2 regions of the Pseudomonas sp. E141 genome follow, and region 2 is predicted to be linked to the other one. Evidence: riboswitches for the same ligand, from Rfam matches in the RefSeq annotation. Region 2 holds a riboswitch; the other holds the start of a gene.
The links. A riboswitch is a leader RNA that binds a small molecule or an ion and turns the genes downstream of it on or off. The one in region 2 is predicted to bind cobalamin.

Region 1: another riboswitch for cobalamin. It lies ahead of GKKCFE_RS15350 (CbtB domain-containing protein); the one in region 2 lies ahead of cobO (cob(I)yrinic acid a,c-diamide adenosyltransferase).

What each region holds. Positions count from the first base shown of each region.
Region 1 covers NZ_CP084024.1:3,448,451-3,463,644, forward strand. Annotated here, with positions in the region: gene GKKCFE_RS15325 (phospholipase D-like domain-containing protein) at 1-235, opposite strand, end outside; gene GKKCFE_RS15330 (vWA domain-containing protein) at 401-1,024, opposite strand; gene GKKCFE_RS15335 (ATP-binding protein) at 1,078-2,079, opposite strand; gene cobN (cobaltochelatase subunit CobN) at 2,274-6,035, opposite strand; gene cobW (cobalamin biosynthesis protein CobW) at 6,039-7,103, opposite strand; cobalamin riboswitch at 7,203-7,416, opposite strand; cobalamin riboswitch at 7,617-7,839, shown strand; gene GKKCFE_RS15350 (CbtB domain-containing protein) at 7,942-8,130, shown strand; gene GKKCFE_RS15355 (CbtA family protein) at 8,142-8,837, shown strand; gene GKKCFE_RS15360 (cobalamin biosynthesis protein) at 8,834-9,238, shown strand; gene cobM (precorrin-4 C(11)-methyltransferase) at 9,314-10,060, shown strand; gene nfuA (Fe-S biogenesis protein NfuA) at 10,252-10,836, opposite strand; gene GKKCFE_RS15375 (fatty acid cis/trans isomerase) at 10,931-13,222, opposite strand; gene metH (methionine synthase) at 13,377-15,194, shown strand, end outside.
Region 2 covers NZ_CP084024.1:4,172,463-4,187,656, reverse strand. Annotated here, with positions in the region: gene hda (DnaA regulatory inactivator Hda) at 1-602, shown strand, start outside; gene GKKCFE_RS18730 (C40 family peptidase) at 814-1,440, shown strand; gene GKKCFE_RS18725 (C40 family peptidase) at 1,606-2,139, shown strand; gene GKKCFE_RS18720 (PQQ-dependent sugar dehydrogenase) at 2,240-3,550, opposite strand; gene GKKCFE_RS18715 (hypothetical protein) at 3,618-4,202, opposite strand; cobalamin riboswitch at 4,362-4,599, shown strand; gene cobO (cob(I)yrinic acid a,c-diamide adenosyltransferase) at 4,678-5,289, shown strand; gene GKKCFE_RS18705 (cobyrinate a,c-diamide synthase) at 5,286-6,680, shown strand; gene bluB (5,6-dimethylbenzimidazole synthase) at 6,677-7,327, shown strand; gene cbiB (adenosylcobinamide-phosphate synthase CbiB) at 7,324-8,232, shown strand; gene cobD (threonine-phosphate decarboxylase CobD) at 8,225-9,217, shown strand; gene GKKCFE_RS18685 (cobyric acid synthase) at 9,214-10,665, shown strand; gene cobU (bifunctional adenosylcobinamide kinase/adenosylcobinamide-phosphate guanylyltransferase) at 10,799-11,320, shown strand; gene cobT (nicotinate-nucleotide--dimethylbenzimidazole phosphoribosyltransferase) at 11,317-12,372, shown strand; gene cobC (alpha-ribazole phosphatase family protein) at 12,369-12,953, shown strand; gene GKKCFE_RS18665 (adenosylcobinamide-GDP ribazoletransferase) at 12,956-13,693, shown strand; gene GKKCFE_RS18660 (MarR family winged helix-turn-helix transcriptional regulator) at 13,779-14,183, shown strand; gene GKKCFE_RS18655 (MFS transporter) at 14,236-15,194, shown strand, end outside.

The DNA.
Region 1 (15,194 bases), 720 kb from region 2:
GTGCTTTATCGCTCGGCGTAGCGCGAAATTGCGGGAACGTGTGCACCTTGTCGGGGAAGGTCAGGCTGTTGAACAGGAACAGCCAGGGCTTGGCGCCGTGCTGCTTCTCGATGGCAAAGCCGAGCAAGCCCTTGCGCCGGGGTTCGGCCAGGTCCATGGCGAGCAATACACCGTTGGTGCCAGCGTAGGCCTTGACCCGAAAATCGTCCTGGGCGTTGGTGACGAGTACGCGCATGGTTCACTCCTGTGAGGTCTGGCTGAGCATAGAACAGCGATGCTTATTGAGCGTGCGGATCTGACACCGGGGCGATGCTATCGCGAGCAGGCTCGCTCCCACAGGGGATTCATCGATCGAGTGTTAAATGTGGGAGCGAGCCTGCTCGCGATGAGGCCATGTCAGTCAGCGAACATCCGAGCCCGGTAGTCCTTCATCAATATGCCGATACTGCGCCCCCAACTGCCCCGCCAATTGCCGGGCCCGGCCCAGGCGAATTGGTCCGCGTTCGATGTCGATCAACAGGCTTGGGCAATCAAGGGGCGGCAGTGTCAGCTGCTGTTTGACTCGCCCGTCGGTCATCAGCAACACCCGCTGTTGCTCGGTCGGGTAGCGCTTGCGCCGGGCCGTCAACCAGCGTCCGGCCTCGTTCAGCGCCGCCAGCAACGGCGTGCCGCCGCCGGCGCCCAGGCCGTCGAGCCAGTCCCGTAGCCCCGCCGAGGCCTTGAGCCCTTGCACCTGCCAGGCTGGTGCGCTGCCGCTGGCCGTCAGCAAGGCCAGCCGGGCGCGCTGGCGGTAGGCGTCATCGAACAGTTGCGCCAGCAGGCCTTTGCCATCGCTCAAGGCTTGATGACGACGAGTCGAGGCCGAGGCGTCGACGATGACCAGCCACAGTTCATGGGGCGAACGATGGCGTTGCTGAAAACGCAGGTCTTCACGCAGGCGTGGACGGCCAGCGAGCAAGGTGCCTGGCCAGTTCACCGCCCCGCTGGCCGCCGCTTTGCTGCGGCCCTGGCGCCCCTGGTCCAACCGTCCCGCACGGGGTCTGGCATTCACCCCCGCGGGCGAACGGGGGCGAATGCCTAGGGCTTTTTTGGCCAGCTCGGCACGTCACGCCGAGTGCCGGTGGGCAATGCCCGGGCCGGCAGGTCACCCCACTGGCCCTGGCCTTCGTCAGGCCTGGCGGTTTGATCGGCGGTGGCTGGCGGCGCCTGGGACGGCGCAGGGGCCGAAGGCTCGCGCCTGCGATGACGCAATGCAAACTCGGCGACCGCATCAATGTCCTCAACGGCAATGGCATCCGCCCCGCGCCACGCAGCATGGGCCCGGGCGGCCCGCAGCCAGACCAGGTCCGCGCGCAAGCCATCGACCCCAGCGGCAAAACAACGCTCGGTGATCTGCGCCAGCGCCTGGTCATCCAGAGGAATCTGCATCAACCGGTCGCGAGCCTGTTGGCAGCGTTCGCGCAACTGCTGCTGGGTCGGTTCCCACTCTGCGCAGAACGCCGCCGGATCGCTGTCGAAATCCAGCCGCCGACGAATAATCTGCCCGCGCTCAAGCGGTGCGGTATGGCCGTCCAGGGCCACGTTCAGGCCGAAACGGTCGAGCAACTGCGGACGCAATTCACCCTCTTCCGGGTTCATGGTACCGATCAATACAAAACGTGCCGGATGCCGGTGTGAGATGCCGTCACGCTCGATCAGGTTGGTGCCGCTGGCAGCCACGTCCAGCAACAGGTCCACCAGGTGGTCGGGCAGCAGGTTCACTTCATCGACATACAACACCCCGGCGTCGGCCTTGGCCAAAACGCCGGGAGAGAACTGCGCGCGCCCCTCCCCCAGGGCCGCGTCCAGATCCAGGGTGCCCACCAGCCGCTCTTCAGTGGCGCCCAAAGGCAAGGTGACGAACTGACCGCTGGCCAACAGGTCCGCCAGCCCCCGGGCCAGCGTAGACTTCGCCATGCCCCGTGGGCCTTCGATGAGCACACCGCCGATTTTCGGATCGATCGCAGCCAGGCACAGGGCAAGTTTCAGGTCATCGGCCCCGACCACGGCGCAGAGCGGGAAATGAGGGGTGTCGGTCATATCTAATTCTCAAAGGTGGTCGGTAACGTCGATGTGAACAGAGTACTTGTGGCGAGGGGATTTATCCCCGTTGGACTGCAAAGCAGGCCTCCCAATGTGGACAAGAGGGTCGCTTCGCAACCCAGCGGGGATAAATCCCCTCGCCACAGGTCAACCCATCACAGGGGTTGTGTATAGCCCGTCGAATGGGCAGGTCAGCTGTCTTCTTCTATGTCCAACAACAAGTTCTCCAGCGCCTCTCGATACTCCCCGGGCTCCTGCCACATTCCGCGCTGCTGCGCTTCGAGCATGCGCTCGGTCATGTCGCGCAAGGCATCGGGGTTGTGCTGGCGAACGAAATCGCGGGTATCGGGGTCGAGCAGATAAGCCTCGGCCAGCAAGGCGTACTGGTGATCGTCGATCAACTGCGTGGTGGCGTCGAAGGCGAACAGGTTGTCCACCGTCGCCGCCAGTTCAAACGCACCTTTATAGCCGTGGCGCTTGATCCCGTCGATCCACTTCGGATTGGCCGCCCGGGAACGAATGACGCGGTTGAGCTCTTCTTTCAACGTGCGGATCTTGGGCAAGTCCGGCTGGCTGTGGTCGCCGTGGTAACTGGCCGCCGTTGCGCCGCCAAGCGTCTCCACCGCCGCCAGCATGCCGCCCTGGAATTGGTAGTAATCGTTGGAATCGAGCAGGTCGTGTTCGCGGTTGTCCTGGTTCTGCAACACCGCCTGCACCTGGCTAAGGCGCCGGGAGAACTGCTCCCGGGCGGCAGTGCCTTCATCGCCGGCGCCGTAGGCGTAGCCACCCCAATTCAGGTAGACCTGCGCCAGGTCTTCGCGGCTCTGCCACAGGCGGCCGTCGATGGCGCCCTGCACACCCGCGCCGTAGGCGCCAGGCTTGGCGCCGAAGATCCGCCACCCGGCCTGACGGGCCGCGACCTCGGGTTCAAGGCCCGATTCCAACAGGGCCTGGCGCTCGCTGCGCACCTTCGCCGCCAAGGGGTTCATGTCGTCCGGTTCGTCGAGGGCGGCGACGGCCTGCACCGCTGCATCGAACAGGCGGATCAGATTGGCAAAGGCGTCCCGGAAGAACCCGGAGACCCGCAGCGTGACATCGACCCGAGGCCGGTCCAGCAGACTCAACGGCAAGATCTCGAAATCGTCGACTCGTTGGCTGCCCGTGGCCCACACCGGACGCACGCCCATCAACGCCATGGCCTGGGCAATGTCGTCACCGCCGGTGCGCATGGTGGCGGTGCCCCACACCGAAAGCCCCAATTGACGCAGGTGATCGCCGTGGTCCTGCAAGTGCCGCTCAAGGATCAGGGACGCCGACTGAAAACCGATGCGCCACGCTGTGGTAGTCGGCAGGTTGCGCACGTCCACCGAGAAGAAGTTGCGCCCGGTGGGCAGCACATCCAGGCGGCCGCGACTGGGCGCACCGCTGGGGCCGGCCGGCACGAAGCGCCCGCTCAAGGCATCGAGCAAACCGCGCATTTCCGCCGGGCCGCAAGCGTCCAGACGCGGAGCCACGACGCCGCGCAGGTTTTCAATAATGCTGTTCACCGTTTCCCAACCCGGCGCCTCAAGTTGCGCGACCACGCCCTCCAGGGCCTGCTCGATCAATTGCCCGGCGAACAATTCCAAACGTTCACGAGTATCGCCAGCGGTCCGCCAAGGTTCGGCGCTGAGCCGACCCAAGGCTTCGGGACACGCGCCGGTCCAGGGTTCGGCCAGCGCACAATCCAGCGGATCGAAACCCAGCGCAAAGGCCTTGGCCAGCGCCCGCAGCAAACTCGACTGCGCGCCCTTGCCATCCCCCCGGGGAATGCGCAGCAACGCCAGCAAGGTGTCGATGCGCAACCGTTGTGTGGGCGACTCGCCAAAAATGTGCAGGCCGTCGCGGATCTGCGACTCCTTCAGATCGCACAGGTAAGTGTCCAGGCGCGGCAGCCAGACTGCCACGTCAGCGTCGCCGTCCAGTTGCAACTCGCGGTCGATGTGGGTTTCGCGCACCAGATTCAGAATGTCTCGCTGCAGTTCCCGGGCGCGGCGTGGGTCGAGCAGTTGCGCTTCGTAGTATTCGTCAGCCAACAGCTCGAGGTTACGCAGCGGCCCATAGGTTTCGGCCCGGGTCAGCGGCGGCATCAAGTGATCGATAATCACGGCCTGGGTGCGACGCTTGGCCTGGGCGCCCTCGCCCGGGTCATTGACGATGAACGGATAGATGTTCGGCAACGGTCCCAGCAGCGCATCCGGCCAGCAGTTTTCCGACAGCCCGACGCCCTTGCCCGGCAGCCATTCGAGATTGCCGTGCTTGCCGACATGAATCAGCGCGTGGACCCCGTAGGTGTTGCGCAGCCAGAAATAAAACGCCAGGTAGCCGTGGGGCGGCACCAGGTCCGGGTCGTGGTACACGGCGCTCGGATCGACCTGATAGCCTCGAGCCGGCTGGATGCCGACGAACGTCAGGCCCAGGCGCACGCCAGCAATCATCAGCCGGCCATCGCGGAACATCGGGTCCTGTTCGGGCGCGCCCCAGCGCTCCAGCACCGCCTGGCGATTGGCCTCGGGCAATGCGTCGAACATGGCCCGGTAAGCATCCAGCGCCAGGCTCTGGTGACAGGGCCGCTGGTCAAGACTGTCCAGGTCGTTGCTGACCCCGCCGAGCAACTGCTGGATCAGCGCGGTGCCGCTCGCAGGCAGTTCAGCCGGCAGCGGATAACCCTCGGCCTGCAAGGCCCGCAGGATATTCACTGCCGCCGCCGGGGTGTCCAGGCCGACGCCGTTACCGATGCGCCCATCCCGGGTCGGGTAATTGGCGAGGATCAGCGCCACACGCTTTTGCGAGTTGGGCAGGCACGCCAGGGTAGTCCAGCGCCACGCCAGCTCAGCGACAAAATCCATGCGCTCGGGCACGGCCCGGTAGCAGACCACATCGCTCTGGCTGCGCTCGCTGCGCCAGGCCAGGTCCTTGAAACTGATGGGGCGACTGATGATCCGCCCGTCCAGTTCCGGCAGGGCAATGTGCATCGCCAGGTCCCGCGGGCCCAGACCCTGCTCACTGGCGCGCCAGCCAGGCTCGTTGTCCTGGGCGCAGATCGCCTGGATCACTGGGATGTTGCGGCGAAACGGTCGCAAGTGCGGCGCTTCGGGGCTCGATTGGGCGAAACCGGTGGTGTTGAGGATCACCCCCGCCGCCACCTCATCCAGCCAGTCTTCAACCAAGGCCAGGCAAGCAGGCTCCTTGAGGCTCGCCACGGCAATGGGCAAGGGATTGAGCCCCGCCGCTTGCAGACGCTGGCAAAACACGTCGATGAACGCCGTGTTCGCTGCTTGCAGGTGGGAGCGATAAAACAGCACCGCCGCCACCGGCTGCCCGGCCCGCCAGTCGCTTTGCCAATCACTCAGGCTGGCGTTGGTTCGTTCCGGATGGTAGATCGCCGTGCGCGGCAGGGTTTGCGGTTCGCCCCAAGGATAGTCGCGACCGAACCATTGGCTGGCCAGGTTATGGAACAGGTCCAGGGCATTGCCCAAACCGCCTTGGCGCAGGAACTGCCAGAGCCGGTCCCGATCCTCATTGGGCACGTTGCTCAGGTCGCTGAGTTCCGGATCGGGTCGATCGTCCCCCGGCACCAGGATCAGCTTCACCCCGCGCTCGGCCAGTTCCATAAGACGTTCAATGCCGTAGCGCCAATAACCGATGCCGCCATGCAGGGAAAGCAGGATGACCTTGGCGTGACGCAACACGTCGTCGAAATACAGATCCACCGAGGCGTGGTTTTGCACCTGCATCGGGTTGGCGAGGCGAAACTGCGGATAGTCGTCCGGCAACTGCCGCGCCGCTTCGGCCAGCAGCGCCAGGCTGGAGTCGCCGCTGCACAGGATCACCAGCTCGGCGGGGGTTTGTCCGAGATCGGCAATGTTGTCGTCCGACACGAAACCGCCGGGCTGGGTCCTGAGCAGGTGCATGGCTTAGACGCTGAGGGCGGCGCGCAATTGCGCTTCGAGCAGCCCGGCATCCAGCGCCTGGCCGATCAGCACCAGACGGGTCACCCGCGCTTCATCGGCGCCCCACTGCCGGTCGAAATGTTTGTCGAAGCGCGTGCCCACGCCCTGGATCAGCAAACGCATCGGCTTGCCAGGAATGGCCGCGAACCCCTTGACCCGCAGCACGCCGTGCTGGACCACCAGCTGGGTCAGCGCGTCCAGCAGCAGGCTTTCGTCGGCCTGGGGCAGTTCGATGGAAATGGAGTCGAACGCGTCATGATCATGGTCGTCATCGTCGCCGTCATGGTGATGATCGTGATGGCTGTGGCGGCTGTCGATGTGCTCCTCGGAGCCGGCGCCCAGGCCGATCAACACTTCCAAAGGCAAGCGGCCGCTGCTGGCTTCGATGATCTTGACCGCCGGCGGCAGTTCCTCGGCCACTTCCAGGCGCACCTTGGCCAGGTCTTCAGGGCTGATCAGGTCGGCTTTGTTGAGGATTACCAGATCGGCGCTCGCCAGTTGGTCGGCAAACAGCTCGTGCAGCGGTGATTCGTGGTCCAGATTGGGGTCAAGCTTGCGCTGGGCATCGACCTGGTCCGGGAACGCGGCGAACGTGCCGGCGGCCACGGCCGGGCTGTCGACCACGGTGATGACCGCATCGACGGTGCAGGCGCTGCGGATTTCCGGCCACTGGAAAGCCTGGACCAGCGGTTTGGGCAGGGCCAGGCCGGAGGTTTCGATAAGGATGTGATCGAGGTCACCGCGCCGCGCCACCAACTCGCGCATCACCGGGAAAAACTCTTCCTGCACGGTGCAGCACAGGCAACCGTTGGCCAGTTCATAGACGCGACCGTTGGCTTCTTCTTCGGTGCAGCCGATCGAGCACTGCTTAAGGATCTCGCCGTCGATGCCCAGCTCGCCGAACTCATTGACGATCACGGCGATGCGGCGGCCCTGGGCGTTGTCGAGCATGTGCCGCAGCAAGGTGGTTTTACCCGAGCCGAGGAAGCCGGTGACGATGGTGACAGGGAGTTTGGCCAGTGTTTTCATCGGATGCCCTTTGGCAAGGTGGCGGGCAAACGGGACGACAATCCGCACGCATGGGTGCACGCGGAAGATTTCGCCACCGGATCACCCCGCCCGGTTGTAGTGAGAATCTGTGTCGAGGCAGGTCTCCTGGCTGACGGCGGGCCAGTCATTCGACTGGCAGTTACTGCGCCTTCCCGTGCACCCTTGGTCAAGAGCATGCACAGTGGCCTTGCAGAAACATCACCGTTCACAGTTGCGGGGGCAGCCGCGGCTTGGACCGCGTTCCCTTCTTAGCTTCGGCCAATGCCGAAGAACCTCGAAGGCGCAAGGCTACGCAGGGTGTGGGGGCGGGTCAATGTCCGCAGGTGAGTTCTGTGGTGTCTTGCGGGCCCTATCGCGAGCAGGCTCGCTCCCACAGTAAATCTCGCCGATCACAAAATTCATGTTCAACAAAGCTCAACTGTGGGAGCGAGCCTGCTCGCGATGGGCGCAACGGGTATCAGCCAATTGACGCCCCGCCCCCGCCCATGCTCTCCTGTGCGCCTAGTTACGGGTGCCCTTCACAGGGTGAAACGGGAAACCGGTGAATCGTGTGCTTTACTTCAAGGCCACGTCAGTCCGGTGCTGCCCCCGCAACGGTAAGCGAGAGAAGCGTCAGATCCACTGTGCCTCACGGTATGGGAAGGTGACGCTTGTCGGCCAGGCACAAGCCCTGCCCCTCGCGAGCCCGGAGACCGGCCCATGACTCATGCATCAACAAACCCGCGGTGGGCGGGCGCTGTTCGAACCTTGGCGGGCCTGCGCCCGGGGTTTCATTGCGCTCGCTTCACCCGATGACAAGAGACCATAGGGAAGCGCCATGTCGACCATCAGCAGCACCGCCCGTACCGCCAGCAGCTCCACGACCCTGAGCCAGCGCCTGAGCGCGGCGATTTTCGCCTCGATCCTCGGTGCAGGCCTGGTCTATTTCGCCGGTTTCTCCCACATCGAAGCGGTGCACAACGCGGCCCACGACACCCGCCACAGCGCCGCATTCCCGTGCCATTGAGACCTGACGACATGATCAAGCGTATCGCGCAAACCGCCGGTTTCAGCGGATTGCTGGCCGCCCTGCTGCTAACCCTCCTCCAGAGTTTCTGGGTATCGCCGCTGATTCTGCAGGCCGAAACCTACGAAAGCGCACCGGCTACCGAGCACCATGAGCACGCCGCTGGGGCCGTTCACTCCCATGATGCCCAAGCGTGGGAGCCGGAAGACGGTTGGCAACGACTGCTCTCCACCACCGGCGGCAATCTGGTGGTCGCAGTGGGTTTCGCCCTGATGTTGGCGGGCTTGTACACGCTGCGGGCGCCGACTCGCACGTCCCAGGGATTGCTTTGGGGTTTGGCCGGTTATGCCACGTTTGTCCTGGCCCCCACCCTCGGCCTGCCACCGGAGCTGCCCGGCACGGCTGCGGCCGATCTGGCCCAACGGCAGATGTGGTGGATCGGCACGGCGGCCTCCACTGCGGTAGGTATCGCCCTGATTGTCTTCGGCAGGCATTGGTTGCTCAAACTGTTGGGCGTGGCGACCTTGCTGGTGCCCCATGTCATCGGTGCGCCGCAGCCTGAGGTCCACTCGATGCTGGCGCCCGAAGCACTTGAAAGCCAGTTCAAGCTCGCCTCGCAAGTGACCAACGTCGCGTTCTGGCTGGCCTTGGGCCTGGTCAGCGCATGGTTGTTCCGGCGTGGCGACCAGGCTCAGCACGACGCATGAGCACCGGGCCGATCCTGGTGGTCGGCCTGGGCTGTCAACGCGGCTGCCCGGCCAGCACGCTGCGAGAACTGCTTGATCAGACTTTGCGGGCACACGGCATCGAGCTCTCTGAGGTTCGCGCCTTGGCCAGTATCGACCTCAAGCGTGACGAGCCGGGCCTGCTGGAGCTGGCCGAGCAACTGGAGTTGCCGCTGACCTGTTTCAATGCCGAGCAATTGTCCAGCTACCAGCAGCGGCTCAGTCACCGCTCCGAGATCGCTTTTGAACGCACCGGTTGCTATGGCATCGCCGAAAGCGCTGCCCTGGCCCTGGCCGACCGGTTGGGCGCGACACCTGCGACGCTGTTGATTCCTCGCCAAAAGACCCCAAGCGCCACGCTGGCATTGGCGGTGACGTCGTAAAACCCGATAATTCGCGCCCTGGATCATGAGCGATCTTCATTCAAAGGGTCGCCCACTCACCTTTAGGAACCGGTCATGACCGTTTATTTCATTGGCGCCGGCCCTGGCGACCCGGAACTGATCACTGTCAAAGGTCAGCGACTGATCCGCAGCTGCGCGCTGATCATTTACGCCGGCTCCCTGGTGCCCACAGCCGTGCTGGAAGGCCACAGCGCCGAACAGGTGGTCAACAGCGCCGAGCTGCACCTGGAGCAGATTATCGAGTTGGTCAAGGCCGCTCACTTCAAGGGCCAGGACGTGGCCAGGGTACACTCCGGCGACCCGAGCCTGTACGGTGCCATTGGCGAGCAGATTCGGTGCCTGCGGGAACTGGACATCCCGTTCGAGATCATCCCCGGCGTGACCGCGACCTCCGCCTGCGCCGCCCTGCTGGGCGCCGAACTGACCTTGCCGGACGTGTCCCAAAGCCTGATCCTCACCCGCTACGCAGACAAAACCGCGATGCCCGCCGGCGAAGAACTGGGCAGCCTGGCGCAGCACGGGGCGAGCATGGCGATTCATTTGGGCGTCAATCATCTGGAAAAAATCGTCAGCGAACTGCTGCCCCACTACGGCGCGGATTGCCCGATTGCCGTGATTCACCGCGCGACATGGCCGGACCAGGATTGGGTGGTGGGTACGCTGGCTGATATTGCCGAAAAGGTCCAGGCCAAGGGCTTTCGACGCACGGCGCTGATTCTGGTGGGACGCGTACTGGGTAATGATGTGTTCAGTGAGTCGTCGCTCTACCGCGCCGGGCACGCGCATCTCTACAGGCCCTGAAAATACAACTTTAAGAGCGGGCTTGCTCCCACAGGGATTTGCGGCGATTAAAAAATCGAACATCACCGCCGCCCCAATGTGGAGCGGGCTTGCTCGCGAAAGCGGTGAATCAGCTTGCGCGGATGTCGGATCCGCCCATAAAAAAACGGCGCTCACGGGCGCCGTTTTTTTATATCCGCAGCGAACACCTATCAGTAGTAGGCGTTTTCTTTCTGCGTGTGGTCGGTCACGTCGCGCACGCCCTTGAGTTCCGGGATACGCTCGAGCAAGGTGCGCTCGATGCCTTCCTTCAAGGTCACGTCGGCCTGGCCGCAGCCCTGGCAACCGCCGCCGAACTGGAGCACGGCGATGCCGTCTTCCACCACGTCGATCAGCGATACCTGGCCGCCGTGGCTGGCCAGCCCCGGGTTGATTTCGGTTTGCAGGTAATAATTGATGCGCTCGTTGACCGGGCTGTCGGCATTGACCATCGGCACCTTGGCGTTCGGCGCCTTGATGGTCAACTGGCCGCCCATGCGGTCGGTGGCATAGTCGACCACCGCGTCGTCCAGGAACGCTTCGCTGAACGAGTCGATGTATGCGGTGAAGCTCTTGAGCCCCAGCGCGGTGTCTTCAGGTTTCTCTTCCCCCGGCTTGCAGTAGGCAATGCAGGTTTCAGCGTACTGGGTGCCGGGCTGGGTGATGAAGATGCGGATCCCGATACCTGGGGTGTTCTGCTTGGACAGCAGGTCGGCCAGGTAATCGTGGGCGGCATCGGTAATGGTAATGGCGGTCATGGAAACTCCTCGCAGGCTTGTCGGCAGTTTACGCCAATCATCGCGCCGGACAAAGTCCTAGTATTTTTGTCAGGAAAGCGCCCGGATATCCTGGTCAGAGGTTCTGGTAGCGATTCATGTCCAGCACCCCACTTTCCAGCGGCGCCGTCTCCTGCAGGTAGTGGCTCAGGTCATGGAAGTACTGCCAGAACTGCGGGTGACTGCGCCGAATGCCCCAGCGCTCGACAATCCGCTCGAACGCCTGCCCGTCCCGGGCGCCCTCCATGGCGTCGACAAAGGCCGGCACTTGCTCGGCGGGGATGTTGAAGATGAAGTTCGGATAGCTGCTCAGCACGCCCGAATAGACCGTCAAGGTGTCCAGCCCCGGCTGGTATCGCAGCGCCTCGCCGAGCAAAAACGCCACGTTACTGTGAGCGCGGTTGCGCAGCAGACTGTAGACCTCACGGCGACCGCTGACGGTTTCGACGCGCAACATGGTCGCTTCCGGCAACTGGTTGATGACGCTCAGGCCCGCCGCCGGTCTGGAAGCCAGGCGACTGAGGGCCTGTTCGGCGTTCTGTAAGGCCGGATCAATGTTCGGACGCGAGCAATAGGCGCCATTACACCGGTTGATCGGATCGGGCCGCGCGTTCAAGTCGCCATAACGAACCAGCAATTGCTGGACGAAATCGCGCTTGGGGTCATCTTCGTCAAGCTTGAGAGCGGTGGGTTTATCGTCGTCGATAGCCTCGTAATCGAGCCACATCTTGAATTTTCCGCCCGACTGATACCAATCGTTGAGGTAGTCCTCGCGGGAATCGGCTGGCATCAGGCGCAGGAAGTTCTGCTCCGCACCGTTGCGAATCAGGTCGAAATACAGTCGCGTCTGGGCCTGGTGGGACACGTTGCCGAACACGTCGAAGTTCACCGCCAACTGATAATAAGTGCGCTCCAGCAATGGAAAGTCGAACAGCCACATCGTCTGTGGCACCTCGCCAATCAGGCCCTTGGTGACCGAAGCACTGTCGAAATGCCGGAAAATGCTCAGCAAGGCATTGTCGTTGCCGGCCCACAGCGTCGACCAACTGGGCGCAGGCAGGTCGGCGTAGTTGTCGCGACGCAAGGCTTCGTACTCGTTGCGCTTGTCCCGGTAGTCCAGCCACAGACTCAGGACGCTGCCCACGTCGTCATTCTGCCCCGGCATCGCCAGCAACGGCGTGGCCTGGCCGCGGTAATTGGGGTCGGTGATGTACAGATCATGTTCCGGGGCCTGGAACAACGCCCAGAAGTTGTCGCGAATCACGTCCGTGGCGATCTGGCCCCGGCAAACCGGGCCGCGGATAAATGTGCGCACGAAATACTCGGCGTTATCGAGCATGAACTGATAGCGGGCCTGGGCCGGGATCGCCTCGAAGGTGGAAAACGGGTTGGCCCGGCGCTCCGGGCCGTACCCTGGCAACGCAGTGACCTGCCATCTGCCGCTGTAGAACAGGCTCTTGATCCGCGCCATTTTTGCCGCGCTCAACCCGTAGGTAATGTGGGTCTTGTGCACGATCACCCCTTGTACCGGCCAGAGCCGGTAATACACACGGGTGCCAGGGTCATCGTTCGGGCGGCGGGTGTTGATCAGATCGATTGGCTGGCCGGTAGGCGTGCGCGAACGTACCCACTGGAAGAAATGCCCCGGCTCGCCATCCTTGAAATAGATGTGCGCCAGAAACCAGTGCTCGAACAACCACCGACCCACCAGGCTTTCCCGGGCGCCGGGGGCGTTGAGCAGGTTTTCCCACTGCACCACCTGCAAGGCTTCGGCGGCGCTCGGCGCCAGCGCTTGCTGATCGATGGGTGCACCCGCGGCCAACCAGCGCTGCAAGGTCTGATATTGCTGGTCGGTCAGGCCAGTGACCGCCAGAGGCATGCCTTCCTTGGGATGCGCGGCGGCGTACTCGTCGAATTGCCCCGGCATCGGGCAGCTGTTGTCACGCTCAAGCCCAAGCACGATGTCCTGGGGCAGCTTGGCGTTGGGCTGCAACGGTGTGTTGTGGCCCAGTTCGAGCATCTGCGCCATCAGCGCGGCCTGACTGCCTTGAGCATCCAGCACGGAATAGAAGCCTTTGCGCTGCCAGGCCCGCTGGCCGGAGGCGTCATAGAACAAACGTGTGGGTTCGGCAGCCTGGCGTCGTTCACCGTCATAGACCGGCAGCTTGCTCGCGCCCCGGGACACGCCTTCGCCACTGCCCAGGTTCAATTGGCACGCAGAGTCATAGCAGGCGTGGCAGGCGACGCATTTTTCCGTGAAGATCGGCTGGATATCGCGAGTGTAGGAAATCGCCGGGGCGGGATCCTTTGCCACTGAGTGAAAAGACAACAGCAGCAACAGACTGCCGAATAAGACGCGGTACGGCATGTCTCGGGTCCCTAAGAGATAATCCGGCGATTCTACCGGGCCGCCATCGCGATGCAAACATGAGCAGGATTCATGCAAAAGCCACCCATGATCAAATCCTGTACAGGTTTGCTATCATCCCCGCCTTCGTAATGGTCTTTTTCCAGGTAGTCCTATGTCCGATCGCAGCGCTCGCCTTTATCTTCTCCAGCAGGCCCTCAAGGAACGCATTCTGATCCTCGACGGCGGCATGGGTACGATGATCCAGAGCTACAAGCTTGAGGAACAGGACTATCGTGGCAAGCGTTTCGCCGACTGGCCGAGCGACGTCAAGGGCAACAATGATTTGTTGGTCCTGAGCCGTCCGGATGTGATCGGCGCCATCGAAAAAGCCTACCTGGATGCCGGTGCCGACATTCTGGAAACCAACACCTTCAACGCCACCCAGGTGTCCCAGGCCGACTACGGCATGCAGGGCCTGGCCTACGAGCTGAACCTGGAAGGCGCGCGCCTGGCCCGCAAGGTCGCCGACGCCAAGACCCTGGAAACACCGGACAAGCCGCGCTTCGTAGCCGGCGTGCTGGGCCCGACCAGCCGCACCTGCTCGCTGTCGCCAGACGTGAACAACCCCGGCTACCGCAACGTGACCTTCGACGAGCTGGTGGAGAATTACACCGAGGCCACCAAGGGCCTGATCGAAGGCGGCGCCGACCTGATCCTCATCGAAACCATTTTCGACACGCTTAATGCCAAGGCAGCGATTTTCGCCGTGCAAGGGGTGTATGAGGAATTAGGCGTCGAACTGCCGATCATGATCTCCGGCACCATCACCGACGCGTCCGGCCGCACACTGTCCGGCCAGACCACCGAAGCCTTCTGGAACTCCGTCGCCCACGCCAAGCCGATCTCCGTTGGGTTGAACTGCGCCCTCGGTGCCAGCGAACTGCGCCCGTACCTCGAAGAACTGTCGAACAAGGCCAGCACCCACGTATCGGCGCACCCGAACGCCGGTCTGCCCAATGAATTCGGTGAATACGACGAACTGCCGGTGGACACCGCCAAAGTCATCGAAGAGTTTGCCCAAAGCGGCTTCCTGAACATCGTCGGCGGCTGCTGTGGCACCACCCCGGCGCACATCGAAGCCATCGCCAAGGCCGTGGCCGGCTACGCACCGCGCCAGATTCCGGAGATCCCGCGGGCTTGCCGCCTGTCGGGCCTGGAACCGTTCACCATCGATCGCAGCTCCTTGTTCGTCAACGTCGGCGAGCGGACCAACATCACCGGTTCGGCCAAGTTCGCCCGCCTTATCCGCGAAGACAACTACACCGAAGCCCTGGAAGTGGCCCTGCAGCAGGTCGAGGCCGGCGCGCAGGTGATCGACATCAACATGGACGAGGGCATGCTCGATTCGAAGAAGGCCATGGTGACCTTCCTCAATCTGATTGCCGGCGAACCGGACATCTCCCGCGTGCCGATCATGATCGACTCCTCCAAGTGGGAAGTGATCGAAGCGGGCCTCAAGTGCATCCAGGGCAAGGGCATCGTCAACTCCATCAGCATGAAGGAAGGCGTCGAGCAGTTCATCCATCACGCCAAGTTGTGCAAACGCTACGGCGCCGCCGTGGTGGTGATGGCCTTCGACGAAGCCGGCCAGGCCGATACCGAAGCGCGCAAGAAGGAAATCTGCAAGCGTTCCTACGACATCCTGGTCAATGAAGTCGGCTTCCCGCCGGAAGACATCATCTTTGACCCGAACATCTTCGCCGTCGCCACCGGTATCGAAGAGCACAACAACTATGCCGTGGATTTCATCAACGCCTGCGCCTACATCCGCGACGAACTGCCTTATGCGCTGACCTCGGGTGGCGTGTCCAACGTGTCCTTCTCGTTCCGGGGCAACAACCCGGTGCGCGAGGCGATTCATTCGGTGTTCCTGCTGTATGCAATCCGCTCGGGCCTGACCATGGGCATCGTCAACGCCGGCCAACTGGAG
Region 2 (15,194 bases):
GGCTTTGCGAAGCCGACGCCGGCTGGACCGAGAGCCTGATTTATCTGTGGGGCAAGGACGGGGTGGGGCGCACGCATCTGTTGCAGGCCGCTTGCCTGCGGTTCGAGCAATTGGGTGAGCCGGCGGTGTATCTGCCATTGGCCGAGTTGCTGGATCGCGGCGTAGAGATCCTCGACAATCTTGAACAGTACGAACTGGTCTGCCTGGATGATCTTCAGGCGGTGGCCGGCAAGGCTGATTGGGAAGAAGCGCTGTTTCACCTGTTCAACCGGTTACGCGACAGCGGCCGGCGTTTGCTGATTGCTGCATCGACGTCGCCGCGGGAGCTGCCGGTGAAGCTGGCCGATCTCAAGTCCCGTCTCACCCTGGCGCTGATTTTCCAGATGCGCCCGCTCTCCGATGAAGACAAGCTCCGTGCATTGCAGTTGCGCGCTTCCCGGCGTGGCCTGCACCTGACCGATGAGGTCGGGCACTTCATCCTTACCCGCGGCACCCGCAGCATGAGCGCGTTGTTCGAACTGCTCGAACGTCTCGACCAGGCGTCGCTTCAGGCCCAGCGCAAGCTGACCATCCCTTTTTTGAAAGAAACCCTTGGCTGGTAGAAGTCGCAGCAATAGTGGCTTATAGCCTGTTTCTACCACGGCACAGCCCGCGTCCCTTCTGGGCTGCAGGCTGCAGAGGGTTGAAAACGGTTGGGGCGCTTAGATGTAAACCTAAAACCGAGAAGTCACATTTGCATCGATTGAATTTGCAAATGAGCTTGATAGTGGGCATAGTCTCGCCATCTTTACAACTTCAGCCACGGTCGTGCCCATGCTAAGTCGCTTCGCACCCCTGGTGCCTCTCGCACTCGTTACCCTGTTGTTCGGTTGTGCTGCCCACTCTCCAGTGTCCCAGCAAGCGCAACAACCACAGGTTCAAAATTCCGTTACTGCCCAGTCTTCCTCTGTTGCACTTGAGGAAGAAATGGCCACCGACAAAGAGCTGGCAGACTTCGCCGGCAGCAAGCCTTATCAGCTTCCGGTGCTGGCTGACAGCATCCTGGAGCGGGGCATGTCCTTGATCGGTACCCGCTATCGTTTTGGCGGTTCCTCCGAGGCCGGCTTCGATTGCAGCGGTTTCATCGGGTATCTGTTTCGCGAAGAGGCTGGCATGAGCCTGCCGCGCTCCACTCGCGAAATGATCAACGTGAAGGCCCCGCTGGTTGCTCGTAACGAGCTTGAGCCGGGCGACCTGCTGTTCTTCGCTACCAACGGTCGTCGTGGTCGCGTCAGTCACGCCGGTATCTACCTGGGTGACAACCAGTTCATCCATTCCAGCAGCCGTCGCAGCGGTGGCGTGCGAATCGACAGCCTGGGCGACAGCTACTGGAGCAAGACCTTCATCGAAGCCAAGCGCGCACTCGCGATGGCACCGACCGTGGTCACTGCTCGCAAGTAAGCTCACAGTTTGTAAGGCAAACTTAAAGTCTTACTTGAAGTTTGCCTCATAGCCGCTAGAATCCATGATCATTGATTGATGGCAATCCGCCTGCGTACTCCGCAGGCGGCTTTGTTTTCATGCCCACGGCAGAAAAGCCGCATCCAGATCAGGATTGTTCTGCATATGTCGACGTCGGCCCGCCTCGCTCTCATGCTCCTTGCCGCGCTGCTCAGCGCTTGCGCCAGCCGTACCCCGCCACCTGCGCCAGTGCGGGCTCCGGTGGTATTCGCTCCCGCGCAAAGCTTTTCCCCGGTTGCCGAAGACGTGCTGTTCCGGGCGCTGGGGTTGGTGGGGACACCCTATCGGTGGGGCGGCAATACGCCGGATTCAGGCTTTGATTGCAGTGGCCTGATCGGCTATGTGTATCGCGATGCGGCCGGTATCTCGCTGCCGCGCTCCACCCGCGAGATGATTGGCATGCGCGCCCAGAGTGTCGATAAGGACGCATTGCAGACCGGTGATTTGATTTTCTTCGCCACCAACGGTGGCTCTCAGGTCAGCCATGCCGGGATCTATGTCGGGGAGGGGCGTTTCGTCCATGCACCAGCGACCGGGGGTACGGTCAAGCTCGATAGCCTGTCCAAGGCTTATTGGCAGAAAGCCTATCTGAGTGCCAAGCGTGTGCTGCAACCGGCGCATCTGGCGCGTAATCCCTGACGATTCAAGTTCGCTTTTTGCGCCGGCTCAGCAGAGCTCTTGTGGCGAGAGAACAATCCCTCGCCACAGGTTCCAGTGTTCAGGTCAGCTTCTTCAGCGGTTATTTAGCCCAAACCCGCCAAATCTTGTTCCCCACATCATCTGCCACCAACAGCCCGCCCTGTTTGTCGATCACCACACCCACTGGTCGGCCTTGGGCTTTTTCATCTGCATTCAGGAAACCGGTCAGCACATCCACCGGTTGCCCCACCGGCTTGCCGGCGTTGAAGGGGACGAAAATCACTTTATAGCCGCTGTGGGGTTTACGGTTCCATGAGCCGTGCTGCCCGATGAAAGCCCCTTCGGTAAACGGCGCTGGCAAGGTGCTGCCTTCGGCGAACGTCAGGCCCAGTGACGCGGTGTGGGGGCCGACGGCGTAATCCGGGGCGATGGCCTTGGCCACCAGTTCCGGTTTTTGTGGCTCGACCCGCTTATCGACGTGCTGCCCGTAATAGCTGTAGGGCCAGCCATAGAAGGCGCCGTCCTTGACTGAAGTGATGTAGTCCGGCACCAGGTCGCTGCCGATCTCATCGCGCTCATTCACCGCGGTCCATAGCGCGCCACTGCGCGGCTCCCAGGCCAGGCCGTTGGGGTTGCGCAGGCCCGAGGCGAAGATGCGGTGATTGCCGCTGGCACGGTCCACTTCCCAGATGGCCGCGCGGCCTTCCTCGGCCTCCATGCCGTTTTCCCCGACATTGCTGTTCGAACCGGTAGTGACGTACAGCTTGCTGCCGTCCTGGCTGGCGATCACGTTTTTGGTCCAGTGGTGATTGAGCGTGCCACCCGGCAGGTCGACGACCTTGGTCGGCTGCGCCTTGATTTGCGTATCGCCCTCTTTATAAGGGAAGCGAATCAGTCGGTCGGTGTCGGCCACGTACAGATCATTGCCCACCAGTGTCATGCCGAACGGTGAATTGAGGTTTTCCAGAAAGACCGTACGGGTTTCGGCGATGCCGTCATGATTGGCATCACGCAACAGGGTAATGCGATTGGGGCTGGGCACCCCCGCACCGGCGCGGCCCATGACTTTCTCCATGACCCAGCCACGAATGCCTTTGGAGTCGTCCGGTTTGGGCGGTGCGTTGGTTTCTGCCACCAGCACGTCACCGTTGGGTAGCACGTAGAGCCAGCGTGGATGATCCAGCCCTTCGGCGAATGCGCCCACTTGCAGGCCCTGGGCCGGGGTAGGTTTGGCGCCATCCGGCCAGCCGATAGCCTCGGCAATGTTGACGGTGGGGATCAGGGTCTTGTTCGGTTCCGGCAGTTTTGGCGAGGGGCCAGTGCCGTCGGAAACCTGAAGTGTGGAGGACTCGCCGCAAGCAACAAGCCCTGCGGCCAATGCGACGATCAGAAGGTGTGGTGGCTTGAGCATGCGGGCTTCCCTATGAGTGCATGGTGGTTATTCATAGAGAAGCTTAGACCCGCGATGGTTCAACCGGTCAGCCGTGGGCCTGCTTGAACAGCACGGCGATGCCCGGATGATACTGCCCGGCCTCATTGCGCAACTTGCGATAGGCATAAGGGAAGTACCAGGCCACGGCGCAGGTATTTTCCTTCTGCAGTTCATCGATCATGTCCTGCAGTTCTTCCGGCGTGGCGCTCTGCTGGGCCTTTTGCGGTGCGACGAACAGGCAGCCCAATCGCAGGTCACTGGAATAGCTGATACGTTTGGCGTCGCTGGTGATGTCGAGCAGCGGCTGGGTGAGATTGAGGTTCTTGACCTTCGGCCAGCGTTGAGTGGCCTGGATGAAAGCACGCTCCTCGGTGCCGGCGATGAACAGATCGGCGCTGACGTTGCGTTCGCCTTCTTCATTCTGTTTGCGAGTGGGGGTGTTCTGCAGCGTGACCATCTCGGCCATCCAGGCTGCGGCCGAGAGCAAGCCAAGATTGGCTTTTTCATCGAACCAGTAAGGTGTGTCGTTATCGCCGCGCACGGCGTTGTAACGGTCGATACAGTCAAACCAGCGTTCCAGCACCGGGCGCAGGAATTCCAGTTTTGGATTGCTGATGATCATGCCTTGCATGCTTTTGCCCTCTTGTTATTGTGATATCGGGTCGTGATGCCTATTTGATATCACTTGCCGCAGCATGGCACAAGATTGGCGTCATTTTATTGATCAGGGCCAATGTCCGCTGTTGAACCTGTGCCGGCTTTAATTGACGCTCCACCCCCAACCCTCTAACCTTCGCGGCTTGTTTCAGGTGCTCTGTGACCGGGCGATCGTTGGGTCGACAGAGTGAAACAGGGAAGCCGGTGAGTGCATACGAACCCGGCGCTGCCCCCGCAACGGTAAATGAGTCAACGCTGCGCCTGGCACTACACAGGCCACCAGCCACTGTGTCCGTACGACATGGGAAGGCGCGCAGCCCGGCATCACGCCGCTCATGAGCCCGGAGACCGGCCTGATTCATCCAACGGCATCACGGTGGGCGATGCCAGGCTTGTTGCCGTCTTTTTTGTGCCCGCCCGCCGTTATCCAATCCCAACGGAGAGCTCCCATGACCCACACCCCCGATCGCGACGAACGCCACCTGGCGCGCATGCTGCGCAAGAAAGCCGTGATCGACGAGCGCATCGCCAACTCGCCAAACGAATGTGGCCTGCTGCTGGTGCTGACCGGCAACGGCAAGGGCAAGAGCAGCTCTGCGTTCGGCATGCTGGCCCGGTCCATGGGCCATGGCATGCAATGCGGCGTGGTGCAGTTCATCAAGGGGCGTAACAGCACCGGTGAAGAGCTGTTTTTCCGTCGCTTCCCGGAGCAGGTGCGCTTTCATGTCATGGGCGAAGGCTTCACTTGGGAAACCCAGGATCGCCAGCGCGACATCGCCGCGGCTGAAGCGGCCTGGGCAGTTTCGCGTCAATTGTTGAGCGACCCGTCCATAGGCCTGGTGGTGCTCGATGAACTCAACATTGCCCTCAAGCACGGTTACCTTGACCTGGACCAGGTGTTGAGCGACTTGCAGGCCCGTCCGCCGATGCAGCATGTGGTGGTGACCGGTCGCGGCGCCAAGCCGGAATTGATTGAACTGGCCGACACCGTCACCGAAATGGGCATGATCAAGCACGCGTTCCAGGCGGGTATCAAGGCGCAGAAGGGCGTCGAACTGTGAGCGATGTTCCCTTGGCGAGTCGTCACTGCCCGGCGGTGCTGATCGCCGCTCCTGCTTCCGGGCAGGGCAAAACCACGGTCACCGCCGCCCTGGCCCGCTTGCACCGTAAGCAGGGGCGCAGGGTGCGGGTCTTCAAGTGCGGGCCTGATTTCCTCGACCCGATGATCCTGGAGCGGGCCAGCGGCGCGCCGGTCTACCAACTGGACATGTGGATGGTCGGCGAGCAGGAGAGTCGTCGATTGTTGTGGGAAGCTGCTGCCGAAGCCGACTTGATTCTGATCGAAGGGGTGATGGGGCTGTTCGATGGCACGCCATCGAGTGCCGATCTGGCCCGGCACTTCGGCGTGCCGGTGCTGGCGGTGATCGATGGCACGGCCATGGCCCAGACCTTCGGTGCCCTGGCCCTGGGCCTGGCGCGGTATCAGCCGGACTTGCCTTTCGCCGGGGTACTGGCCAATCGTGTCGGCACCTTGCGTCATGCGCAGTTGCTCGAAGGCAGCCTGACCGAAGGCCTGCGCTGGTACGGCGCCCTGTCACGGGAAACCGGTATCGAGTTGCCAAGTCGCCACCTTGGGTTGGTCCAGGCCAGTGAATTGAATGATCTGGACCTGCGCCTCGACGCCGCCGCCGATGCCTTGGCTGGCAGTTGTGAAGTGGCGTTGCCGCCGGCTGTGGAGTTCGTCGCGCCAGCGGTGATTGCCGCGCAGCCGTGGCTGGAAGGTGTGCGCATCGCCGTGGCCCGGGATGAAGCGTTCGCCTTCACCTATGGCGCCAGCCTTGATTTGTTGCGAGCGATGGGGGCGCAACTGAGCTTCTTTTCACCTATTCATGACAGCGAACTGCCGGAGGCGGACAGCCTGTATCTGCCCGGTGGCTATCCGGAATTGCACCATGTGGCGCTGGCGCAAAACGCCCCGATGCTGGCGGCGATCCGCGCGCACCATCAAGCAGGCAAACCCTTGCTGGCTGAATGCGGCGGCATGCTTTATCTGTTGGACTCGTTGACGGATGTGGACGGCACCCGTGCCGAGCTGCTTGGGTTGCTGGCCGGTGACGCGCAGATGCAAAAGCGTCTGGCGGCCCTGGCGCTGCAATCGGTGGAGTTGCCGGAGGGCACTTTGCGCGGGCATACCTATCATCATTCCCTCACCAGCACCGGGCTGGAGCCGATTGCCCGAGGTCATAGTCCCAATGGCGGGCGTGGCGCGGAGGCGGTTTTCCGGCAGGGTCGGATGACGGCTTCCTATGTGCACTTCTATTTTCCGTCGAATCCAAGGGCGATTGCCGCGCTGTTTGCACCTGATCCTGAGGCCGCTATCGCAAACAGGCTCGCTCCCACCTCCGATCACCTGACCCCTGTGGGAGCGAGCCTGCTCGCGAAGCGGCCATGACAGACACCGCTTTCTCTCAGGCCGAACGCGATGCCGTCTACCGGGCCATCGCCGAACGCCGCGACATGCGCCACTTCACCGGCGGCACCGTTGAGCCAGCGTTGCTGCGCCGCCTGCTGGAAGCCGCGCATCAAGCCCCCAGTGTGGGTCTGATGCAGCCGTGGCGGTTCATTCGCATCAGCGACCGCGCCTTGCGTGGGCAAATCCGTCAACTGGTGGAACAGGAACGCATCCGCACCGCCGAGGCCCTGGGTGAGCGCAGCGATGAATTCATGAAGCTCAAGGTCGAAGGCCTCAACGACTGCGCCGAAGTGCTGGTGGCGGCGTTGATGGATGATCGCGAGCGCTATGTCTTCGGTCGACGAACCCTGCCGGAAATGGACCTGGCCTCGCTGTCCTGCGCGATCCAGAATCTGTGGCTGGCCTCTCGCGCCGAAGGGCTGGGGATGGGCTGGGTTTCGCTGTTCGAGCCCCAGGCCCTGGCCGAGCTGTTGGGCCTGCCCGCCGGCGCCAAACCGCTGGCAATATTGTGCCTGGGGCCGGTCGAGGGGTTTTACCCGGCACCGATGCTTGCCTTGGAAGGCTGGGCGCAGCCGCGTGCGCTGGATGAATTGCTCTACGAAAACCATTGGGGAGTAAGCCCATGAGTGTGGCGTTGCTCAGTGCTGCCGCGGTGGCGCTGGATGCGCTGTTGGGCGAACCCCGACGCTGGCATCCGCTGGTGGCGTTCGGTCGCTTTGCCGATCGTATCGAACAGCGTTTCAACTCCGGCGGGCGTGGCTGGCGCAGCCATGGCGTGACGGCGTGGATCATCGCCGTGGTGCCGTTGACCCTGCTCGCGACGGCGCTGTCCTGGGCGCCGTTGGTGGGCTGGCTGGTGGAAATCCTGGCACTGTACCTTGCCCTTGGCCTGCGCAGTCTCGGGGAGCATGTCGAGCCGGTAGCCCGGGCTCTGCGCGGTGGAGATCTGGACGAAGCGCGCCGGCGGGTCGGCTACTTGGTCAGTCGTGAAACCGCCGAACTGGATGAGACTGCCGTTGCCCGTGCCGCCACTGAGTCGGTGCTGGAGAACGGCAGCGACGCGGTATTCGCCGCGCTGTTCTGGTTCGCCGTCGCGGGCGCGCCAGGTGTGGTGTTGTACCGCCTGAGCAATACCCTCGACGCCATGTGGGGCTATCGCAACGAGCGCTTTGAGCGTTTCGGCTGGGCGGCGGCCAAGATCGATGATGGGCTCAACTACATTCCGGCGCGCCTGGTGGCGCTGACTTACGCCGTGCTTGGAAAAACCCGCCTGGCGCTCAAGTGCTGGCGCACCCAGGGCCCGACCTGGGACAGTCCCAATGCCGGGCCCGTGATGGCCGCCGGCGCGGGTGCGCTGGGGGTCGAACTGGGTGGCGCGGCGGTGTATCACGGCCAATTGCATCAACGTCCACCCTTGGGCGAAGGCGCGCCGGCGAACGCCGACGCCATTGATCGCGGCTGGCAACTGGTCCAGCGTGGCGTATGGTTGTGGTTGCTGATTCTCTGCCTGGGAGCTGAGTTTTATGCTTGAGCACGGTGGGCGCCTGCGCAACGCGGCCCGGCAATACGCGATTGCCGAGGCGCACTGGCTGGATCTGTCCAGCGGCCTGGCGCCCTGGCCGTTCGACGTGCCGGCGATTGCACCGCGGGCCTGGGCACGCCTGCCTGAGACCGATGACGGGTTGGAACAGGCCGCCTGCGATTATTACGGCGCCATGCATGTGCTGCCGGTGGCGGGTTCGCAGATGGCCATCCAACTCTTGCCGCGCCTGCGTCGGGCCGGCAAGGTCGGCGTCCTCTCACCCTGTTACGCCGAACACGCCGAAGCCTGGCGCCGCAGTGGTTACATCGTGCGTGAAGTGCTGGAGCCGGAGGTGGACTTCTTCCTCGACAGCCTTGACGTGCTGGTGGTGGTCAACCCCAACAACCCCACGGGCTTGCTGTTGAGCCCCGAGCGCTTGCTGGACTGGCATGCCCGATTGGCCCAGCGCGGTGGCTGGCTGGTGGTGGATGAAGCGTTCATGGATGTCACGCCACAACTGAGCCTGGCCGCCCATGCCCATCAGGTCGGATTGATCGTGCTGCGTTCGTTCGGCAAGTTTTTTGGCCTGGCCGGGGCTCGCCTGGGATTTGTATTGGCCGAGCGCCACTTGCTCAAGTTGCTCGCCGAACAAGTCGGGCCGTGGGCCGTCAGCGGGCCGACCCGGGTGGTGGGCCAGGCGTGCCTGCTGGACACCGACGCCCAGGCCCGCCAGCGCCAACGCTGCGAAGACACCAGTCAGCGCTTGGCGCTGACGCTCGAACGCCACGGCTTCAAGCCTCAGGGCGGCTGTGGGTTGTTCCAATGGCTGGTCGCTGAACACGCCCAGGCACTTTACGATTTCATGGCCCAGCGCGGCATTCTTCTGCGCTTGTTTACCCATACCAGCAGCCTGCGCTTCGGGTTGCCGGCCGATGACGGTGAATTCCTGCGCCTCGAGCAAGCTTTCGAGGCCTACGCCAAGGACATCCAATGACCACTGTAATGGTGCAGGGCACCACGTCCGATGCCGGCAAAAGCACTCTCGTCACGGCGTTGTGCCGCTGGGTCAGGCGTCAGGGGGTGAGCGTGGTGCCGTTCAAACCACAGAACATGGCACTCAACAGCGCGGTAACGGCCGATGGCGGTGAAATCGGCCGTGCCCAGGCCGTGCAGGCCCAGGCGGCCGGTCTCCAACCGCATACCGACATGAACCCGGTGCTGCTCAAGCCCAACAGCGACACCGGCGCCCAGGTCATTATCCATGGCCGCGCCGTCACCACCATGAATGCCGTGGCCTATCACGATTACAAAGCCATCGCGATGCAAGCGGTGCTGGCCTCCCACGAACGTTTGAGCGCGGCGTATCCGGTGGTGATGGTGGAGGGCGCGGGTTCCCCGGCGGAGATCAATCTGCGCGCCGGTGACATTGCCAACATGGGCTTTGCCGAGGCGGTGGACTGTCCGGTGCTGCTGATTGCCGATATCAATCGCGGCGGCGTCTTCGCCCACCTTGTGGGTACCCTGGAGCTGCTTTCGCCCAGCGAACAGGCGCGGGTCAAGGGCTTCATCATCAACCGTTTTCGCGGCGACATCGCCCTGCTGCAACCGGGCCTGGACTGGCTTGAGGCGCGCACCGGCAAACCGGTGATTGGCGTGTTGCCGTACGTGATGGACCTGCATCTGGAAGCCGAGGACGGTCTCGATCAACGGCAGGCCGACAAGGCCGAGCAGGTGCTCAAGGTAGTGGTGCCGGTATTGCCGCGCATCAGCAACCACACCGATTTCGATCCGCTGCGCCTGCATCCGCAGGTCGATCTGCAATTCATCGGCCCAGGCCAGCCCATTCCCGCGGCTGACTTGATCATCCTGCCGGGTTCAAAGAGCGTGCGCAGTGACCTGGCCTACCTGCGCGCCAACGGTTGGGAGACGGCCATCCATCGTCACCTGCGTTATGGAGGCAAGTTGCTAGGCATCTGCGGCGGTTTGCAGATGCTCGGCCAGCAGGTCCACGATCCGCTGGGGCTGGAAGGGGGCGCAGGCTCCAGCACCGGGCTGGGCTTGCTGGCTTTCGAAACGACCCTGGAACACGAGAAGCAGTTGCGCAATGTGCGCGGTCGACTGGCCCTGGAAGAGGCCGAGGTCAGCGGGTATGAGATCCATGCCGGTGTAACCTCAGGCCCGGCATTGGAGAACCCGGCGGTGCAGTTGGATGACGGTCGCTGTGATGGCGCCCAGAGTCTGGATGGGCAGATTTTCGGCACCTATCTGCATGGGCTGTTCGAGTCACCGGCGGCCAGCAGCGCCTTGCTGCGTTGGGCCGGGTTGCAGAATGTGCAGGCGGTGGACTACCACGGGTTGCGCGAGCGGGACATCGAGCGGTTGGCGGATCTGGTGGAGCGGCATTTGGATACCGGGCTGTTGCGTGAGCTGTGTGGGATCTAGGGTGGCTGCACTGGCCTCATCGCGAGCAGGCTCGCTCCCACAAGGGACTTGTGTGCATCGCACAACCACTGTGGGAGCGAGCCTGCTCGCGATGAAGCCGGCAGCAACACCGCCAATTTGAAAGGTAAAAAACATGCTGCAACTGATCCTCGGCGGCGCCCGCTCCGGTAAGAGTCGCCTGGCCGAAAAGCTCGCCACAGACAGCCGGTTGCCCGTCACCTACATCGCCACCAGCCAACCTCTGGATGGCGAGATGAACGAACGGGTCGCCCAACACCGCGCTCGCCGTCCGGCCGAATGGGCGCTGGTGGAGGAGCCGTTGGCCCTGGCGCGGGTGCTGCGCGATAACGCAGGTTCAGGGCACTGCCTGTTGGTGGATTGCCTGACCCTGTGGCTGACCAATCTGCTGATGCTCGACAACCTCGAGCAGTTGACGGCCGAGCGTGACGCTTTGCTGGAGTGCGTTGGCGCGCTGCCGGGCGAAATCATTTTTGTCAGCAACGAGACCGGAATGGGTGTCGTGCCGCTGGGCGAGTTGACTCGCCGTTATGTCGATGAAGCCGGTTGGCTGCATCAAGCTTTGGCCGAACGTTGCCAGCGCGTCGTGCTGACCGTTGCCGGCTTGCCCCTGACTCTCAAAGGTACTGCGTTATGAATCATCGCTGGTGGCTGGACCCGTGCAAGCCCCTCGACACCCAGGCCCTGGAGCAGGCCGCGGTCCGTCAGCAACAACTGACCAAACCGGCCGGTTCCCTGGGGCGACTCGAGGCAGTGGCGGTGCAACTGGCGGGTTTGCAAGGGCAGGTCAAGCCGAGCCTGGATCAACTCTGGATCGCAATTTTCGCAGGTGATCATGGTGTGGTGGCCGAAGGCGTATCGGCCTATCCCCAGGAAGTCACCGGGCAGATGCTCCTCAATTTCGTCAGCGGCGGCGCGGCGATCAGTGTATTGGCGCGGCAACTGGGCGCCTCGTTGGAAGTGGTTGACCTGGGCACTGTGACGCCTTCGCTGGCGCTACCCGGTGTGCGGCATCTGAACGTGGGGCCAGGTACCGCGAATTTCGTGCAGGGGCCGGCGATGACCGTGACCCAAGGCGAGCAGGCATTGCTGGCCGGACGTGACAGTGTGCTGCGTGCTGTCGCCTCCGGAACGCAGCTGTTCATCGGCGGCGAAATGGGCATCGGCAACACCACGGCGGCCAGTGCCCTGGCCTGTGCCTTGCTTGACTGCCCGGTGACTCACCTGGTCGGGCCGGGCACCGGGCTGGACGCCGCGGGTGTCAGCCGCAAGGCTCAAGTCATCGAGCGCGCCCTGGCGTTGCACGGTGCACAGCGTAACGATCCACTGCAAACACTGTTCAACCTGGGCGGGTTTGAAATCGCCGCGTTGGCTGGCGCGTATCTGGCCTGCGCCCAGCAGGGCGTTGCGGTGCTGGTGGATGGTTTCATCTGCAGCGTCGCAGCACTGGTGGCGGTGCGTCTCAATCCTCAATGCAGGCAATGGCTGTTGTTCGGCCATCGCGGTGCCGAGCCGGGGCATCGGCACGTTCTGGAAACCCTCGGCGCTGAGCCGCTCATTGACCTGGGCCTGCGCCTGGGTGAGGGCAGTGGTGCGGCGTTGGCGGTGCCACTGTTGCGCCTGGCGTGTGATCTTCACGGGCAGATGGCGACGTTTGCCGAAGCGGCTGTGGCGGATCGCCCGGCATGACTTTGCACCTGGACCTGCTGCGCCACGGCGAGACCGAACTGGGCGGCGGGCTGCGTGGCAGCCTCGACGATGCCTTGACGGACAGGGGCTGGGAGCAGATGCGCGCGGCGGTCGCGGCGGTCGCGGCGGGCGGGCCCTGGGATCGGCTGGTGAGTTCGCCGTTGCAGCGTTGCGCCCGTTTCACTGAACAACTCGGCGTCCAGCTCGATGTGCCGGTGCACCTGGACAAGGATCTGCAGGAGCTGCATTTCGGCGCCTGGGAAGGCTGCAGCGCGGCGGCGTTGATGGACACCGACGCCGAGGCGCTGGGCCGCTTTTGGGCCGATCCCTACGCATTCACTCCGCCAGACGGCGAGCCGGTGCTGGAGTTTTCGAAGCGAGTCCTGGCGGCGGTTGAACGCCTGAGGATCGCGTATGCAGGGCAGCGCGTATTGCTGGTCAGCCATGGCGGGGTGATGCGCTTGCTGCTGGCGCGAGCCCGTGGTCTGCCTCGGGAGCAGTTGCTCAATGTAGAAGTGGCTCATGGCGCGCTGTTTTCTCTTCGGGTGTCGCCTGGTTCGGTGTTGAAGGAAGAGGGCTGAAGATGCTGGCGTTCTGGATCGCCTTGCAGTTCCTGAGCAGCCTGCCGGTTCGCTTGCCGGGCATGCCCGAGCCTGCGCAGTTGGGGCGTTCGTTGCTGTTTTATCCGCTGGTAGGTCTGTTGTTCGGAGGCTTGTTGTGGGGGCTTGATGCCCTGTTGCTTGGCACGCCGCTGCTGCTCCATGGAGCCCTGTTGCTCACCGCTTGGGTGCTGCTTAGCGGCGGCCTGCACCTGGACGGGCTGGCCGACAGCGCGGATGCCTGGCTCGGCGGTTTTGGCGATCGCGAGCGTACGCTGCTGATCATGAAAGACCCTCGCAGCGGACCGATTGCGGTGATTACGCTGGTGTTGGTGCTGCTGCTCAAATTCGCCGCATTGCTGGCGCTGATCGAGCAGCGACAAACCCTGGCATTGATCATCGTGCCGGTGTTGGGGCGTGGCGCGTTGCTGGGGTTATTCCTGACCACCCCATACGTGCGTGCCGGCGGGTTAGGGCAGGCGCTCGCCGACCATCTGCCGCGCCACAGCGGCTGGCAGGTATTGCTGGCCTGTGCGCTGGGGGGCGTGTTGGTGGCGGGCTGGGTTGGGGTAACGGCGCTAGTCATCGCCGTGGCGGTATTTATCGGGTTGCGCCAGATGATGTTGCGCAGGCTGGGAGGGTGTACCGGGGATACGGCAGGCGCCTTGCTGGAGCTGCTTGAAATGGTGGTGTTGGTGGGGCTGGTGCTGATCTGGAATTGAGCGCTACCTGTCTGGCTGGGGATTCAGTTTGAAATTTCCTGAATTAAAATTTGCATTCACTTAATCGCGGGTATATACACGCACTATGCTTGCCTCCCAATGTTTGTGCATCAACCTGCGTCGCGCCGCTCGGGGCGTCAGCAGGTATTACGACGGCGCCCTCGACGGCTTCGGGATCAACGTCGCCCAGTATTCCTTGCTGAGCAACCTGGCGCGCCTGGACCAACCGAGTATCTCTTCCCTGGCCGAGGCCATGGGCCTGGACCGCAGCACCCTGGGGCGCAACCTGCGGGTACTGGAAGGTGAGGGGCTGGTGGCGCTGGCCGAAGGTGAAGACTTGCGCAATCGCATTGTCGAACTCACTGAAGCCGGGCATGCCCGGCTGGCGGCGGCGTTGCCGGCCTGGGAAGCGGCGCAACAACGATTGATCGATAAGCTGGGCGCCGAAAAGCGCGCAACGTTGCTGGCCTTGCTGGATGAACTGGCGTGAAGCCGGTTCGTTCGAAGATAAGCGGGTATATACCCGTGACCGGAGAATAATAATGACATCGATGTGGCGTACCTGTGGTTGGGTTCTGGTGGGCGGCGCGCTGATCCTGGCGTTGTCCCTGGGTGTACGGCATGGCTTCGGGCTGTTTCTGGCGCCGATGAGCGCCGAGTTTGGCTGGGGTCGTGAGGTGTTTGCCTTCGCCATTGCCTTGCAGAACTTGATCTGGGGCTTGGCGCAACCTTTTACCGGGGCGCTGGCCGACCGCTTCGGTGCCGCGAAAGTCGTGCTCATCGGTGGCGTGCTGTATGCCCTCGGTCTGGTCTTCATGGGCATGGCCGACTCGCCATGGTCGCTTTCATTGAGCGCGGGTCTGTTGATTGGTATCGGTCTGTCCGGCACGTCGTTTTCGGTGATCCTCGGCGTGGTCGGGCGTGCTGTGCCGCCGGAAAAACGCAGCATGGGCATGGGGATCGCCAGCGCTGCCGGCTCCTTCGGCCAATTCGCCATGTTGCCGGGCACGCTGGGGCTGATTGGCTGGCTCGGCTGGTCTGCCGCGCTGTTGGCGCTGGGGCTGCTGGTGGCGCTGATCGTGCCGCTGGTGAGCATGCTCAAGGACACCCCTGCGCCGCTGACCGGTCATGAGCAAACCTTGTCCGAAGCGCTGCGCGAGGCCTGCAGCCACTCCGGCTTCTGGCTGCTGGCGGTTGGCTTTTTTGTCTGTGGGTTCCAAGTGGTATTCATTGGCGTGCATTTGCCGGCCTATCTGGTGGACCAGCACCTGGCGGCCAGCGTCGGCACGACCGTGCTGGCCCTGGTCGGCCTGTTCAATATCTTCGGCACCTACACCGCAGGCTGGTTGGGCGGTCGGATGTCCAAGCCGCGCTTGCTGACCGGGTTGTACCTGTTGCGGGCGGTGGTGATTGGCTTGTTCCTGTGGTTGCCGGTGACGACTACCACGGCTTACCTGTTCGGGATGGCGATGGGCTTTTTGTGGCTGTCGACGGTGCCTTT